DNA from 3 places in the Duganella vulcania genome. Region 3 is predicted to be linked to each of the others. Evidence: predicted binding sites of a transcription regulator. Region 3 holds the regulator's gene; each other region holds the start of a gene.

The links. Region 3 encodes sigma-54, which starts transcription at its own class of promoters, with help from an activator protein. Its sites were predicted from a motif close to TGGCANGNAANCTGCTTT; they were not measured.
Positions count from the first base shown of each region.
Region 1: pedF (cytochrome c-550 PedF) is a predicted target of sigma-54. The motif match lies at 3,196-3,213, and genes of this name have one in related genera.
Region 2: GTP90_RS29665 (beta-propeller fold lactonase family protein) is a predicted target of sigma-54. The motif match lies at 2,409-2,426, and genes of this name have one in related genera.

Region 1 is NZ_WWCX01000097.1:15,733-20,702, reverse strand. Features, by position in the region: gene GTP90_RS29700 (response regulator transcription factor) at 1-281, opposite strand, end outside; gene GTP90_RS29695 (prohibitin family protein) at 477-1,715, shown strand; gene GTP90_RS29690 (hypothetical protein) at 1,718-3,130, shown strand; gene pedF (cytochrome c-550 PedF) at 3,254-3,730, shown strand; gene GTP90_RS29680 (substrate-binding periplasmic protein) at 3,745-4,575, shown strand; gene GTP90_RS29675 (TonB-dependent receptor) at 4,575-4,970, shown strand, end outside.
Region 2 is NZ_WWCX01000097.1:9,313-14,282, forward strand. Features, by position in the region: gene adh (aldehyde dehydrogenase) at 1-1,234, opposite strand, end outside; gene GTP90_RS29665 (beta-propeller fold lactonase family protein) at 1,436-2,377, opposite strand; gene GTP90_RS29670 (TonB-dependent receptor family protein) at 2,495-4,606, shown strand; gene GTP90_RS29675 (TonB-dependent receptor) at 4,603-4,970, opposite strand, start outside.
Region 3 is NZ_WWCX01000024.1:5,545-10,514, reverse strand. Features, by position in the region: gene lptC (LPS export ABC transporter periplasmic protein LptC) at 1-167, shown strand, start outside; gene lptA (lipopolysaccharide transport periplasmic protein LptA) at 196-783, shown strand; gene lptB (LPS export ABC transporter ATP-binding protein) at 786-1,538, shown strand; gene GTP90_RS15445 (RNA polymerase factor sigma-54) at 1,542-3,020, shown strand; gene hpf (ribosome hibernation-promoting factor, HPF/YfiA family) at 3,098-3,457, shown strand; gene GTP90_RS15435 (enoyl-CoA hydratase/isomerase family protein) at 3,550-4,635, shown strand; gene GTP90_RS15430 (antitoxin) at 4,864-4,970, shown strand, end outside.

The sequences.
Region 1 (4,970 bases), on a different contig from region 3:
ATGATGCTGCGGTAGATAGTGGCCGGCATCGCCGATACGACCAGCACCGGCGTGGCGTGCCGCTTGTTGATGGCATTGATGATGGCGACGCCGGCATGGCGCTCGCGTCCCAACTCGATATCGAGCACCACCAGGTCGTAGCGTTCGCGCGCGATGGCCGCCTCGGCGTCGTCGCGGCTGAACCATTGGTCAACCACGATGCCGGGCCGCGCCGATTCTATCCACGCCCGCAGCTGGTTGCTGGTCGGCAGATCGTCCTCGATGACGGCGACTTTGGCCATGTTGTACTCCACTGACTGTCAATGCGACGAGTATCCACGGTTTTACGCAAAAAGTCACAAACCGGCTGTGAGGATTTCTTCACGGCGCCGGAGGATACCCGGACGGCAGCGGCGTTGATACTTCCGCCACACCCGGCGCACCATGCATGTCAGGGATGGGCCCTTAAATCAATCAACCGGGAGTAGGTGAATATCATGGCGGACCGGATCAAGCGGATGGTGCAGGCAGTGCGCGCGGCGTTGAGCGGCGGCGCCGGCGCTGCGGTGAACGGCATGCGCCGCAATGGCGCGTTAGTGGTGGCGTTGGGCCTGGCCGGCGCCGCCGTCTACGGTCTGGCGACGCATCCGCCGATCGCCAAGCTGGCGCCTGGAAGCCTGGGCATCCGCACCAATCAGTTGACCGGCTCCGCCATCACCGTGCGCGATGGTGCGGTGTTCCTCGTGCCCGGCGTGCACGTGTTGCGGCAGGTGTCGCTGCGCGACCAGGTGTACCGTCCGAGCGGCAGCGACAAGGCGCCGTTCCAGTCGGTTGAAGGCCTGGCTCTGGGCGTGGACATGTCGGTGCGCTATGCGCTGGATGTGAACCGCGTCGCCGCGATGGCGCAGTCGCTGCCGCCGGATATCAACGGTTCCATCGTCGAGCCGGCGGTGCAGGGCGTGATCTACAAGGTGTTCACGCGCTACACGGTGCGTGAGATCTTCTCGACCAAGCGTGCCGAGATCCAGCAGGCGATCGAGGCGGAGCTTAAACCCAAGCTGGCTGCGGACGGCGTCACGCTGCGCGGTATCACCATCGGCAAGATCACGCTGCCGGCGGAGTATCAGGCTGGCATGGAGAAGCTGCTGGCCGAGGAACTGGAAACGGAGAAGATGCGCTACACGCTGGAGCTGAAGGAGAAGCAGGTCAAGCAAACCGCCCTGGAAGCGGACGCGGAAAAGATCCGCCGTGAGAAGGCCGCCGAAGCTGCGGGCAATGAGCAGATCATCGCGGCCAGGGCGCAGGAGCAGGCGATGGCGCATGTGCTGCCGTTCAAGGAGAAGCAGATCGAGCAGCGCAAGCTGGAGGCCGAGGCGGAGAAAATGGCCCGCATCAAAACCTCCGAGGGCAACGCCCAAGCGCGGGTCATCGAAGCCGCCGGCGAGGCAGATTCGCGTCGCAAGCTGGCGGATGCGGAGGCCTATCGCCAGGAGCTGGTCGGCAAGGTGGCCGCCGCGCAGATGGAGCGCGAGGGTGATCTGATTACCCGCAACCCGCTGCTGATCCAGAAAACGATGGCGGACAAATTATCGGACAAGGTCTCGGTCATCATCGCGCCTTCGCCGACCGATGGGGGATTTATCGGCTCCGCGCTGCTGGGCGGCCAGCGTGGCAAGCAGCCGCGCCTGGCGACAGTCGGCGGCGAAGTCACAGACAACGTCAAGGAAGGCCAATAATCATGTCGATGATTGCAGCCGCCGCCGTACTGGCGATCGTTACGCAGGACCAGGCCGCGTTGCGCGCGGCACCCAGGGATGCGGCCCAGCAGCAGGCCGTCCTGTGGCAGGGCGATAGTCTGGAGATCCGCGGCGAGAAGCAGGACTTCCTGCAGGTCTATGACTATCGCCGTGAGCGTGCGGGCTACATCCGCGCCTCGCAGGTGCGCAGGATTTCGCTGGCGCCGGCGGATGCCCCGGAATTGCTGTCGGTGGTGCGCTTCCTGCGCGACACCCCGGGCGCGGAATCGCTGGGCATCAGCTACGCGGCGGCTTACCTGAAGGCCGCTCCCGCCAGTGCGATCACGGCGGAACCTTTCGATGCGCTGGGCACGATGGCTGAACGGCTGGCGCGGCGCGCGTCCGCCAAGCAGGGCAAGCAGGGCGATGCCACGATCGCCGCGCACCTGGAGGTGGTCGCCAACTACGGCATCGGTATCCGCAGTTTTGAGCGGGAGGGACGCATGCAACTATGCTATGACGGCGAAGCCTTTCGCCGCGTGCTGGCGATGCTGTCGGAGCCGCAGCAGCGCGCGACCGCGATACTCGGCTTGACGCGCCAGGAATGCGTGGACCCGGCATTGCGCCCCGGTGCGCGCGTGGCGCTGGACGACTGGCGCGCCGAGGTACTGGAGCGCGTGGACCTGAAGGATCTTGCGCCCCACATGCGCAACCGCATCCACATGCGACGCGCGGCGGTATGGTCGTCGGTGGCTTTCGCTCGGGCGCGCAAGGGGGAGGCAGCAACGCAGGCGGCGCAGCGCGCGCTGGATGAACTGGGGATGGTGGATCCCGCCGAATTGACCGAGGACGACACGAGCGCGTTCGCCGATGCCGGCGTGCGCGCGGGCAGCGTGCGCTGGGCCGCCGCAGGGTCTGTGACGCCTTCCGCCAGCGGCTTGCATGTGCAGGCGATGGCCGGTCAGCCGGGAGAAACCTGCGTCGCGCTGCTCGATGCAAAACACGATCAGCAGCATGCGCTGGCGCGCCGTTGCAGCTACGGGGTCGTATGGACTGCGTCCGCGCAGGCCAATGCACAGAACACGGCGCTGTCGCTGGCGGTGCAACCAATGGATGGCTGGCGCGAGATGTGGCTGTTCCACCAGACCAGCGCCGGCTGGCTGGTCGACGTGCTGCCGCCTGCCGCTGCCGATCCCGATATCGGCTATGCCGAATTCGCAGGCTGGGTGCCCGGCTCGCAGAACATGCTGGTGGCGCGGGAGGCCCGTGTCGACGGAAAATTCAAGCGCAGTTTCGAACTGGTGGAGATCAATACGCTGGCGACGCTGAAGACCGCCGACAAGCCTTCCTCTCTCAGCATGTTCTATCGCTGGCAGGATCCTGCCTGGAAGCGCCAGACCGTCAGCCTGCGTTGAACAGCGGGTTGTGACAGCTGTTCCAGATTGGAGCAGGTGTGCGATGGATCAAGGAGGGAAATGCGTGGCATGGCATTTGCTCAATGGCTGTATATCACTCATTAAAACAGCCAGGAGACAACCATGCATCATCCATTCCGCATCTTCGCCATCGTGACCGTCATCGCTGCCGCGGCCACGACCTCCCTCTACGCCACCGCCCACGGCAACGTTGTGCCGCAGGCGGTGGACACCACCGGCCTGACGCCACTCGGCGAGAAATGGCTGGACCAGAATCCTTATCGCGGCAACAAGCTTGCGCTAAAAATAGGGACGTCCGCCTATAACCAGAACTGCGCCCGCTGTCACGGACTGGAGGCGGTCACCGGTGGCATCGCGCCGGACCTGCGCCAGCTCGACCGCGATTGTACCGACGTCAAAAACGACAACAAGAAGAAGGCCTGCTACAAGGAGACCGACAACTACTTCCTGACCTCGATCCGCCATGGCAAGGTGCGCAACGGCGCCGTGTACATGCCGCCGTTCGAGGGCGTGTTCAATCAGGAAGCCATGTGGGCCATCAAGACCTACCTCGAAGCCCGCCGCGATGCCGCCAACTGATCGAGGAGCAGACCATGTCGAATTTTCGTTCGCGCGCTGGCGCGTTGCTTCCTCTCGTCGCGGCGCTGTTGGTGACCGCCGCACCCGCGCATGCGGAGTGGGACAAGATCCGTCTATCCGGTTCGCTGAAGGTGGCTGTGTATGAACAGTTCGCGCCGTTCTCGGATCGGGGCGCCGGCATCGATGTGGAGGTTGCACAGGCGCTGGCCTCAAAGCTGGGCCTGAAATTGAGCCTGCTGCCTTTTCCCGCCGGCGAAAACCTCGGCGATGACCTGCGCAACATGGTCTGGAAGGGGCACTACCTGGGTTACGGGCCGGCCGACATCATGCTGCACGTGCCAGTCGAGCCTCAGCTGATGAACGAAAACGGCAAGGTCACCATCTTCGCGCCGTATCACGTCGAGACGGTGCGGCTGGTGCGCAGTGCGCGCAGCATGCCGGTCTTCGACGGCATCGACGCATTGAACGGCAAGACCATCGGCGTCGAGAAGGTCTCCATCGCGGCAATGGTGCTGCTGGGCGAAGGCAATGGACGCTTCCGCGACAAGGTGCGGATTTTCGACACCGCTGCCGAAGCGCTGGAGCAGCTCAAGGCCGGACAACTCGACGCCGTGCTGGCCAACCGCTCGGAGATCGATTCGGTATTCCGCGACGATCCCGCTTTTCCGCTGAACGAAGTGGCGTTCCAGCGCCTGCCGCGCGCGGGGTGGGCGGTGGGTATGGCGGTGCGCAAGGACGACCAGGAAATGGCGCGCCTGCTTCAGGCGGCCGTCAACGACATGAAGGCCAGCGGCGAACTGCAGGCCATCTTTGCCCGGCACGGCGTGCACGAGCAGATGCCGTGATGCGCGGCCATTCGATGGCAAGCGCCATGCTGCTGGCATGCGGGGCGGCTGCGGCGGCGGATACCACGATGGTGGTCTATCCGGCTACCGCGATGTTGTCGGTGGATGTCGTCGGCGTCGCGCCCTTGCCCGGCCTGGGAGTGGACCGCAACCAGCTGCCGTATCAGGTGCAGACGGCATATGCCGCCGAGGTGGGCGCCGCTGCCGGCCAAAACCTCAGCGAGTTCATGGCGCGCAATCTGACCGGCGTGAATATCAACGAGGTGTCGGGGAGCCCATTCCAGAACGATATCACCTATCGTGGCTTTCGCGCCTCGCCGGTGCTGGGGGCGTCGCAGGGCATTTCCGTTTACCTGGACGGAGTGCGCGTGAATGAGCCGTTTGGCGATGTGGTG
Region 2 (4,970 bases), on a different contig from region 3:
TCGTCACCGACACCACCGGTCCGAAGATTTCTTCCTGGAAGATGCGCATCTTGTTGTGGCCCTTGAAGACGGTCGGACGCACGTAGTAGCCTTCCTTCATGTCGCCGCCCTGCATGCTGCGGCCACCGCCGGCCAGCAGCTCAGCGCCTTCCTGCTTGCCGATGTCGATATACGACAGGATCTTTTCCAACTGCTCGTGCGAGGCTTGCGCGCCCAGCATGGTGCTGGCGTCCAGAGGATTTCCCTGCTTGATCGCCGCGACGCGGGCCAGCGCGCGCTCAATGAATTTCTCGTAGATCGATTCCTGGATTAACACGCGCGATGGGCAGGTGCACACCTCGCCCTGGTTCAACGCGAACATCGCGAAGCCTTCCAGGCACTTGTCGAAGAATGCATCGTCCGCATCCATCACGTCTTCGAAGAAGATGTTCGGCGATTTGCCGCCCAGTTCGAGCGTGACGGGGATCAGGTTCTGCGCTGCGTACTGCATGATCAGGCGGCCGGTGCCCGTCTCGCCGGTGAAGGCGATCTTCGCGATGCGCTTGTTCGACGCCAGCGGCTTGCCCGCTTCCAGGCCGAAGCCATTGACCACATTCAGCACGCCAGGCGGCAGCAGGTCGGCGATCACTTCCAGCAGCACCATGATGGAGGCGGGGGTCTGCTCGGCGGGCTTGAGCACCACGCAGTTGCCGGCCGCCAGCGCCGGCGCCAGCTTCCACACCGCCATCAGGATAGGGAAGTTCCATGGGATGATCTGGCCGACCACGCCCAGCGGCTCATGGAAGTGATAGGCGTAGGTTTCGGAGTCGATCTGCGCGACCGAGCCTTCCTGCGCGCGGATGCAGCCGGCGAAGTAGCGGAAGTGATCGATCGCCAATGGGATATCGGCGGCCGTGGTTTCGCGGATAGGCTTGCCGTTGTCGATGGTTTCAGCGGTGGCGATCAGCGCCAGGTTGGCTTCCATGCGGTCCGCGATCTTGTTCAGGATATTGGCGCGCTCGGTCTGCGAGGTTTTGCCCCATGCGTCCTTGGCGGCGTGGGCGGCGTCCAGCGCCAGCTCGATATCCTCAGCGGTGGAGCGGGCCACCTCGCAGAAAACCTGGCCGGTGATCGGCGTGACGTTGCCGAAGTATTCGCCCTTGACCGGCGCGACGAATTTGCCGCCGATGTAGTTGTCGTAGCGTTGTTTGAATGGATTGGCAACGCCCAATTTGCTGATGTCTGCGAGATTCATGTCGTCCTCTTTCTGCTGTGGTTATGAGGCCGCGCGAGGCGGCGGTAGGTACTGCGTGCTCTCCTTTTCGCAAGCACCGTGCCAGCTTCGCTTTTCCCCGTGCCGCGCTTGAAATACAGGGGGGAGCGGCTGGGGAGTGCTGTACCGGTGCCGTGACACCTGTTCAGGTTTGGAACAGGTGTCTGCCGATGGAACAGCGTCTCAGCGGATCACCACGCCCCAAGGCAATTCGCCCACCGCGACATCCGCCCGCTTTGCCGCAGCGGCGGTATCGATCACGGATACGCTGTTGGAGCGGCCGTTGGCCACATATAGCTTGGCGCCGTCCGGCGTCAGCGCCATGTTCCAGGGTCGCTTGCCAACTGCAATGGTGGCGCTGACGGTATTGGTGGCGGTGTCGATCACCATCACGTTGGCGTCCGCGCCGTTCGATACATAGACCTGCCGGCCCCCGGGATGCACGACGATACCGTTGGCGTTCTTCCCGGCAGGGATGCGCACCGTCGTCGCCAGCGTCGCCATGTCGACCACGTACACGGCTCCCGCCAATTCGCAAGCGACATAGGCGCGGGCGCCATCGGGGCTGAAGCCCATGCCGCGCGGCCGCAGGCCCACCGCCACCGCGCCGGTCTGGCGCCGCGCGGCGACATCGATCACATCGACCTGCTCCGCCTCCTCCGCGCTGACGAGCAACCAGCGGCCGTCCGGGCTGAAGACCGCATGCTCCGGGTTCTTGCCTTTCACCGCGATATCCGCCAGCACCTGTCCGGTGCCCGCCTCGATCAGGGTGACGCTGTTGCTCTCCTCAACCGCCACCGCCACATATCGACCGTCCGCCGATGCGCTCACGCCCTCGGGCGATTTCCCCAGCGCGATGCGGCGCGCCACGGCGCCGCTGGCGGTATCGATCACCAGCAGCGCATTGCTGGCTGCATCGGTCACGTACAGGCGCGCGCCGGCTGGATCGGCCGCGATGCCGCGTGGCCGCTTGCCTGCGGCGATCTCGCGCAGCACGGAATCGGTGGCGGTATCGATCACGCTGATGCTGCCCGACTTCTCGTTCGGCACATAGGCAAAGGGGGCGGCCATCGCGGGGCCGCATAGCAAAAACGCCAGGTAAGACAAGATGCGAGAGCTGTTCATGGTGATCACCTTTCAGGAAAATGCGATGACCGTTGCAATCGGCGTGCCACCGGAAAACCGGGATGGCAGGTATATTGCTTAGTGGTCCGGCATAACACAGACCAAAACGGAGACAATATGAAGCAAGCCCTTTTCCAATTAAATTCGGTGGCCGCGCTGTTTGCCCTGAGCGGCGCCGTCATCGCAGCCGACGACGCCGCACGGCCGGCGGAGGTGGTGGTCAGCGCCACCCGCGTCGGGCACACGGTGTTCGATATGCCCGCCGCCATCGACGTCGTCGACGCTGAACGCATCCGCGACAGCCAGGCACGCGTCAACGCCAGCGAGGCGTTGGCCGCCGTCCCCGGCCTGGTGGCACAGAATCGCCAGAACTACGCGCAGGACCTGCAAATCTCCTCGCGCGGATTCGGCGCCCGCTCGGCCTTCGGCGTGCGCGGCGTGCACCTGATCGCCGACGGCATCCCGGCCAGCATGCCGGACGGCCAGGGCCAGGCCGCCACCTTCAATCTCGATATGGCCGAGCGTATCGAAGTGCTGCGCGGCCCCTTCTCCGCCATCTACGGCAACCACTCGGGTGGCGTGATCCAGATGTTCACGCGCGACGGCGAAGGTGCACCAACGGTAGAAGCAGCGCTGACCGCCGGCAGCTACGGCAGCCGCAAGGCCGATCTGAACGCACAAGGCAAGCAGGCCGGCATCGGCTACGTGCTGGATGCGTCCCGCTTCGAAACGGACGGCTATCGCGCCCACAGCGCCGCCACGCGCGACCAGGCGTTCGCCAAGTTGACATTGGCGCCGATGGCCGGCGCCAGCCTGACCATCATCGGCAACGCGCTGCGCCAGGACGACACCCAGGACGCGCTGGGCGTGACCTGGGCCACCTACCAGCGCGATCCGCGCGCCGGCGAGATCGATACCACCGATACGCAGAATCCGAAGCGCACGCTGGCCGACCGTTACAACACCCGCAAGAGCATTGACCACCAGCAGATCGGCGCCAGCTGGGAGCAGCGCTTCGGCGACGACCGCCTGCGCATGACCGCCTATGGCGGCAATCGCGGCGTTATCCAGTATCAGGCCTTCTCCAAAGCCTTCCAGGCGCCGGCCACGCATTCCGGCGGCGTGGTCGACTTCGACCGCGACTTCCACGGCACGGACCTGAACTGGCTGCACTCGGGCGAACTGGCGGGCGGCAAGCTTAGTACCACCGTCGGCCTGGAATACGGCCGCTCCAGCGACGCACGCCGGGGCTATGAGAACTTCATCGGCACTCAGTTCGGCGTGAAGGGCGCGTTGCGACGCGACGAAAACGACAAAGTCACCAGCCTCGATCCGTACGTGCAGGCCGAATGGCAGTCCGGCGCATGGATGGTGAGCGCGGGCCTGCGCCATAGCAGTGTGAAGATATCGGTGGCCGATCGCTTCCTCAGCAACGGCAATGACAGCGGCAGCCTCGAATACAGCCATACCACGCCGGTGCTTGGCCTGCTATATCGCCTCTCGCCAGCGCTGAACGTGTATGCCAGCGCCGCGCGCGGCTTCGAAACGCCAACGCTCAATGAACTGTTCTACTCCGGTACCGGCGGCGGCTTCAACTTCCGTTTGCAGGCGTCGCAGAGCACCCATCTTGAAACCGGAATCAAGGCGCGGCTGAACGAGGGAACGCGCATCAATGCGGCTGTATTCCAGGTCCGCACGCGTGACGAGCTGGTGGTCGACAGCAGCGTTGGTGGCCGCACCAGCTACCGCAATGCCGGCAGCACGCTGCGCCAAGGGATGGAGCTGTCGCTGGACACCACCTGGAACCACGGCCTGAGCGCGCACGTGGCGCTGACCAGTTTGCGCGCGGTCTACGACCACGCCTTTGGCGCGGTCGCCGAAGGCAGCCGCCTGCCCGGCATCCCGAATGCCAACGCCTACGGCGAGCTGGCTTGGAAGGACAGCGCCAACCGCTTTGGCGCCGCACTGGAAGCTGTCGCCAGCAGCAAAATCTACGCGGACGATGCCAATGCCGACAAGGCGGCCCCGGGATATGGTGTGCTCAATGCGCGCGTCAACGCCAACCAGCAGTGGCATGGCTGGCGCTTCAAACAGTTCGTACGCTTGAATAACCTGCTGGACAAGCAGTATGTCGGTTCGCTGATCGTCGGCGACACCAACAAGCGCTATTACGAGGCGGCGCCTGGACGGAACTGGTTGATCGGCGCGAGCGCCCAGTATCAGTTCTAGAAGCGGTAATGCAGACCGGCCGCCACAGAACGTGGCGCGCCGGGTGCGACGAACCGGGCTTGCTGGGCCTCGATACCCTGCTGCTGCAAGGCGCCGTTCGGGAACATGTCCGCGGCGACGGCGCCGAAGGTCTCGTAACGGCGATCGAACGCGTTGTTCACACGCAGATACCACTCCCATTTCGAATCCGGCCGATAGCTGGCGTGCAGGCCGGCCAGGACGTAACCGCGCACGCGCCAGTCGGCCGATACCGGCGCGGCCTTGCCGTCCTCGTTACCCTGCGTCGCCATATCGGACAACGCTGTCAGGTCGGCGCCGACGGACCAGTGCCGCATCGCGCTCCACTCCAGCCCGAGCTTCAGTG
Region 3 (4,970 bases):
TGACCGTGTACCCGGACGAGGAACGGATGGAAACCACCGCGCCGGTGGCGCTGGAGATCGGCAACGCCACCGCCAACGGCGTCGGCATGAAGGCCAACAACGCCACGCGCGAAGTGCAGCTGGGCGGACGCGGGCAGCTGGTGCTGCCGCCGCGCCCCGGCCATTGAAGAACCAACGATGAAGAATGGAATGACGATGAAAAAATTGATATTGTCGGCCGCCGTGCTGCTGATGGCGGCCTGCGCCGCCCACGCGGAAAAGGCCGACTCCACCAAGCCGACCACGATCCAGTATGATGATCTGCAGATCGACGACGTCAAGCAGGTCAAGACGCTGATCGGCAACGTGATCCTGACGCGCGGCACCTTGCTGCTGAAGTCGCCCAAGGCGGTGATGACCACCGACCCGGAAGGCTACGACTTCGTCGTGCTGACCAGCACGCCGGGCACGCCGGCCACCTTCCGCCAGAAGCGCGACGGCGCCGGCGACCAGTGGGTCGAAGGCGAAGCCGAGCGCATCGAGTACAGCAACAAGACCGACCTGGTCAAGCTGTTCTCCAAGGCCAAGGTGCGCCGCCTCGAAGGCGGCCGCCTCAGCGACGAGGTCAACGGCGAGTTCATTTCCTACGACAGCCGCAAGGAACAGTTCGCCGTGAAGAACACCGTCACCGGCGAGAGCAAGCCGGGCGCCGGCCGCGGCACCATGGTGATCCAGCCAACCATCCGCCCGGCCGCGCCGGCCGCCACGCCAGCCGCGTCGACGCCGCCGGCCACGGAGAAGTGAGCATGGAACCATCCTGCGGTAGCACCCTGATCGTACGCGGCCTGCAAAAGACCTACGGCAAGCGCCAGGTCGTGCATGACGTGTCCCTGCAAGTGGAATGCGGCGAAGTGGTGGGCCTGCTCGGCCCCAACGGCGCCGGCAAGACCACCTCGTTCTACATGATCGTCGGCCTGGTGCCGTCGGACGCCGGCAGCATCGACATCAGCGGCACCGACATCTCCTCGCTGCCGATCCACCGCCGCGCCTCGCTCGGCTTGTCCTACCTGCCGCAGGAAGCGTCGGTGTTCCGCAAGCTGACGGTGGAAGAAAATATCCGCGCCGTCCTCGAAATCCAGAAAGTGGACGGCAAGCCTTTATCCAAGGCTGCCATTGATGAACGGCTCAATACCCTGCTGGCCGATTTGCAGATCGAAAAGCTGCGCGAGAACCAGGCGCTGTCGCTTTCGGGCGGCGAGCGCCGCCGCGTGGAGATCGCGCGCGCACTGGCCACCAACCCGCGCTTCGTGCTGCTCGACGAACCATTCGCCGGGGTCGACCCGATCGCCGTCATTGAGATCCAGCGCATCGTGCGCTTCCTCAAGGAACGCGGCATCGGCGTCCTCATTACCGATCACAATGTGCGCGAGACGCTGGGCATCTGCGACCGCGCATATATCATCAACCAGGGCACGGTATTGGCTTCAGGCCGGCCAGACGACATCATCGCCAACGAATCGGTGCGTCGCGTGTATCTGGGTGAACACTTCCGTATGTGACCCATGAAACAGTCTTTGCAACTGCGCACGTCGCAGCACCTCGCGCTGACGCCCCAGTTGCAGCAGTCGATCCGGCTGCTGCAACTGTCGACGCTGGAGCTGCATCAGGAACTGGAACAGCTGCTGACCGATAATCCGCTGCTGGAGCGCCTCGACGACCCGCTGGACCGCTCGCTGCGGCTGCTGTCGGACGGCGCCATCAGCCAGCAAGCCCCGGTCGGCGACGCGCCGCCGGAAGGCCCGCCCAACGCCCAGGAGGCGCCGGCCGCCGACGCCGACAACTACGACGGCCCGGCCGCCGACACCGAGAGCACCAGCAGCGACGCCGACGTCGACTGGAGCGACGCCGGCCGCAGCAAGGCGCCCGACGACGAGGATGCGCGTCCGCAGCTCGAGGCCAGCCACTGCACGCTGCGCGAGCACCTGATGGAGCAGATGCGCGTGACGGTGCTGGAGATGCGCGACCGCGCGCTGGTCGAGCTGATCATCGACGCGCTGGACGAGAACGGCTACCTGGAGGAATCGCTGGAGGAAATCCACGCCCGCCTGCCGGAAGAGCTGGAGGTGGACCTCGACGAACTGCGCACCGCGCTGTCGCTGCTGCAAAGCTTCGACCCGATGGGCGTGGGCGCGCGCAACGCGTCCGAGTGTCTGGCGCTGCAGATCAAGCGCCTGCCGGGCATCCCGCTGGTCACGCGGCGCATGGCGCTGGCCATCGTGGAAAATCATTTGACCTGGTTTGCCCAGCGCGACTTCAACAAATTGAAGAAGGCGCTGCTGTGCGACGACGAGGATTTGCGCGAAGCACAAACCGTCATCCGCCAGTGCAATCCGCATCCGGGCTCGGCGTTCGCGTCGGACGTGTCGGACTACGTGGTGCCGGATGTGATCGTCAAGAAATCACGCAACGGCTGGCAAGTGAGCCTCAACAACGACGTCATGCCGCGCCTGCGCGTGAACGCCATGTACGCCAACCTGCTCAAGCAGGGAAAAGGCGAGGGCGCGATGGGCGCGCAGCTGCAGGAAGCCAAGTGGCTGATCAAGAATATGCGCCAGCGTTTCGACACGATTTTGCGCGTCGCACAAGCGATAGTAGAACGACAAAAGAACTTTTTCTCGCACGGCGCGGTCGCCATGCGCCCCCTTGTGCTTCGCGAAATTGCTGATACACTGGGTCTACACGAGAGCACTATTTCTCGTGTAACAACTCAAAAATATATGCTGACCCCGCATGGCATGTTTGAGTTGAAATATTTCTTTGGTAGCCATGTCGCCACCGAAGCGGGGGGGGAAGCAAGTTCGACGGCGATACGCGCACTCATTGTGCAATTGACAGGAGCAGAAGACCCGAAAAATCCTTTATCCGACAGTAAGATTGCGGACATGCTGGGAGAACAAGGCATGGTGATTGCGCGACGAACTGTTGCCAAATATCGCGAAGCTTTGAAAATCCCGCCAGTCAGTCTCCGCAAGTCTTTGTAGTTACTTGGTTCCTGCGCGCCCGGTAGCAATGGGCCCCGCACTAACCGTAAGAAGCGACATTATCTTTAGGAGTGTGTATGAATCTCACCATCAGTGGACATCATCTCGAAGTGACCTCGGCCATCCGTGAATACGTGCAGAGCAAGCTGGAACGCGTCACCCGCCACTTTGATCAAGTGATTGATATTGCTGTCATCCTGACCGTAGATAACCTTAAAGAGAAAGAGAAACGCCAGAAGGCTGAAATCAACCTGCGCATGTCGGGCAAGACCGTCTACGTGGAAAGCCTGTCCCAGGACCTGTACGCCGCCATCGACACCTTGGTCGACAAGCTGGATCGGCAGGTCATGAAGTACAAAGCCAAGGTCCAAGAGCACGGTCACGATGCGATCAAGCATCTCCCGGATAGCTACGAACCCGCTGCCGCCGCCCTATAACAACGGCCCCGGCACCATCAAACTAAGGGCGCACTGGCGCCCTTTTTTGCGCCCGCATAGAATAGGGTTTTCACCACTATCCTGCGCACCCCATGAGCGAATACGTCCACACCAGCGTCAGCAACGGAACCGGCTTCATCACGCTGGACCGGCCCAAGGCCTTGAACTCTTTATCGCTGGCGATGGTGCGCGACATCACGCAGGCGCTGATGGCGTGGCGCGACGACAGCGGCGTGGCCGCCGTGGTCATCCGCAGCAGCAGCGAGAAGGCCTTCTGCGCCGGCGGCGACATCCGCTTCTTCTACGACGCCGGCCGCGCCACGCCGCAGGGCGGCAGCGCGCTGGTGGAGGACTTCTTCACCGAGGAGTACGCGCTCAACCACCTGATCCATTTTTATCCCAAGCCGTACATCGCGCTGATGGATGGCGTGGTCATGGGTGGCGGCATGGGCGTGGCGCAGGGCGGCCCCGGCTGCCGCGTGCGCATCGTCACCGGGCGGACCAAAATGGCCATGCCGGAAGTGAACATCGGCCTGTTCCCGGATGTGGGCGGCAGCTACTTCCTGTCGCGCGCGCCGGGCAAGCTGGGCTGCTATCTCGGCGTGACCGGCGTGACCATTAGCGCGGCCGACGCGCTGTACGCGGGACTGGCCGACCACTACGCGCCGGCCGAAGCGATGGAGGTGCTGGAGGCCATCCTGGAATCGACCGCCGGCGCGGAACTGGCCGAGGCCATCGCCGCCTTCGCCGAGCCGTTCAAGGGCGCGGCGGGCGACAGCAAGCTGGCGGCCGAGCGCGCCGCCATCGATCGCCACTTCGGCGCCGGCTCGGTGCCGGCCATCATCGCCTCGCTGAAAACGGACGACAGCGCCTTCGCGCAAAAGACGCTGCAGGTCATGGCCACGCGCTCGCCGCTGATGATGTGCGTGACGCACGAGCTGGTCAAGCGCGGCGCCGCGCTGGACGTGGCCGGCTGCCTGCGCATGGAGCGCACGCTGGTGCGCCACAACTTCGAGGATGGCGAAGTGATCGAAGGCGTGCGCGCGCTGGTGATCGACAAGGACAACGCGCCGCAATGGAAGCCGGCCTCGCTGGACGAGGTGGACGCCGCCATGGTGCAGCGCTTCTTCCAGCCGGTGTGGCCGGACTACGCCCACCCGTTGCGTCACCTGGACTAGACACCGATGGCGGTGGAACTGGATCGGACGAGCCCGTCGTCATGGCCTGCTACGAAGTGGTCGGCGAATTCGACTGCTATTTCGGCACCATGATCAAAGACCCGGACGGCCACACCATCGAAGTGGTGCGCTGGAGCCGTTGACGCTGGCGGCGATCGTTGGAAGGGCAAGGTTGACGCGGTTTTGATCTGGCATATACTATCGACATATGCAAAGGAGCGCACTGCCATGCCTGCCCCATCGACGCCATCCAAGCCCAAAGAAGCCAAGCTATTTCGCAACAACCGCAGCCAGGCGGTGCGGATTCCTGTCGAGTTCGAGTTGCCGGGGGATCG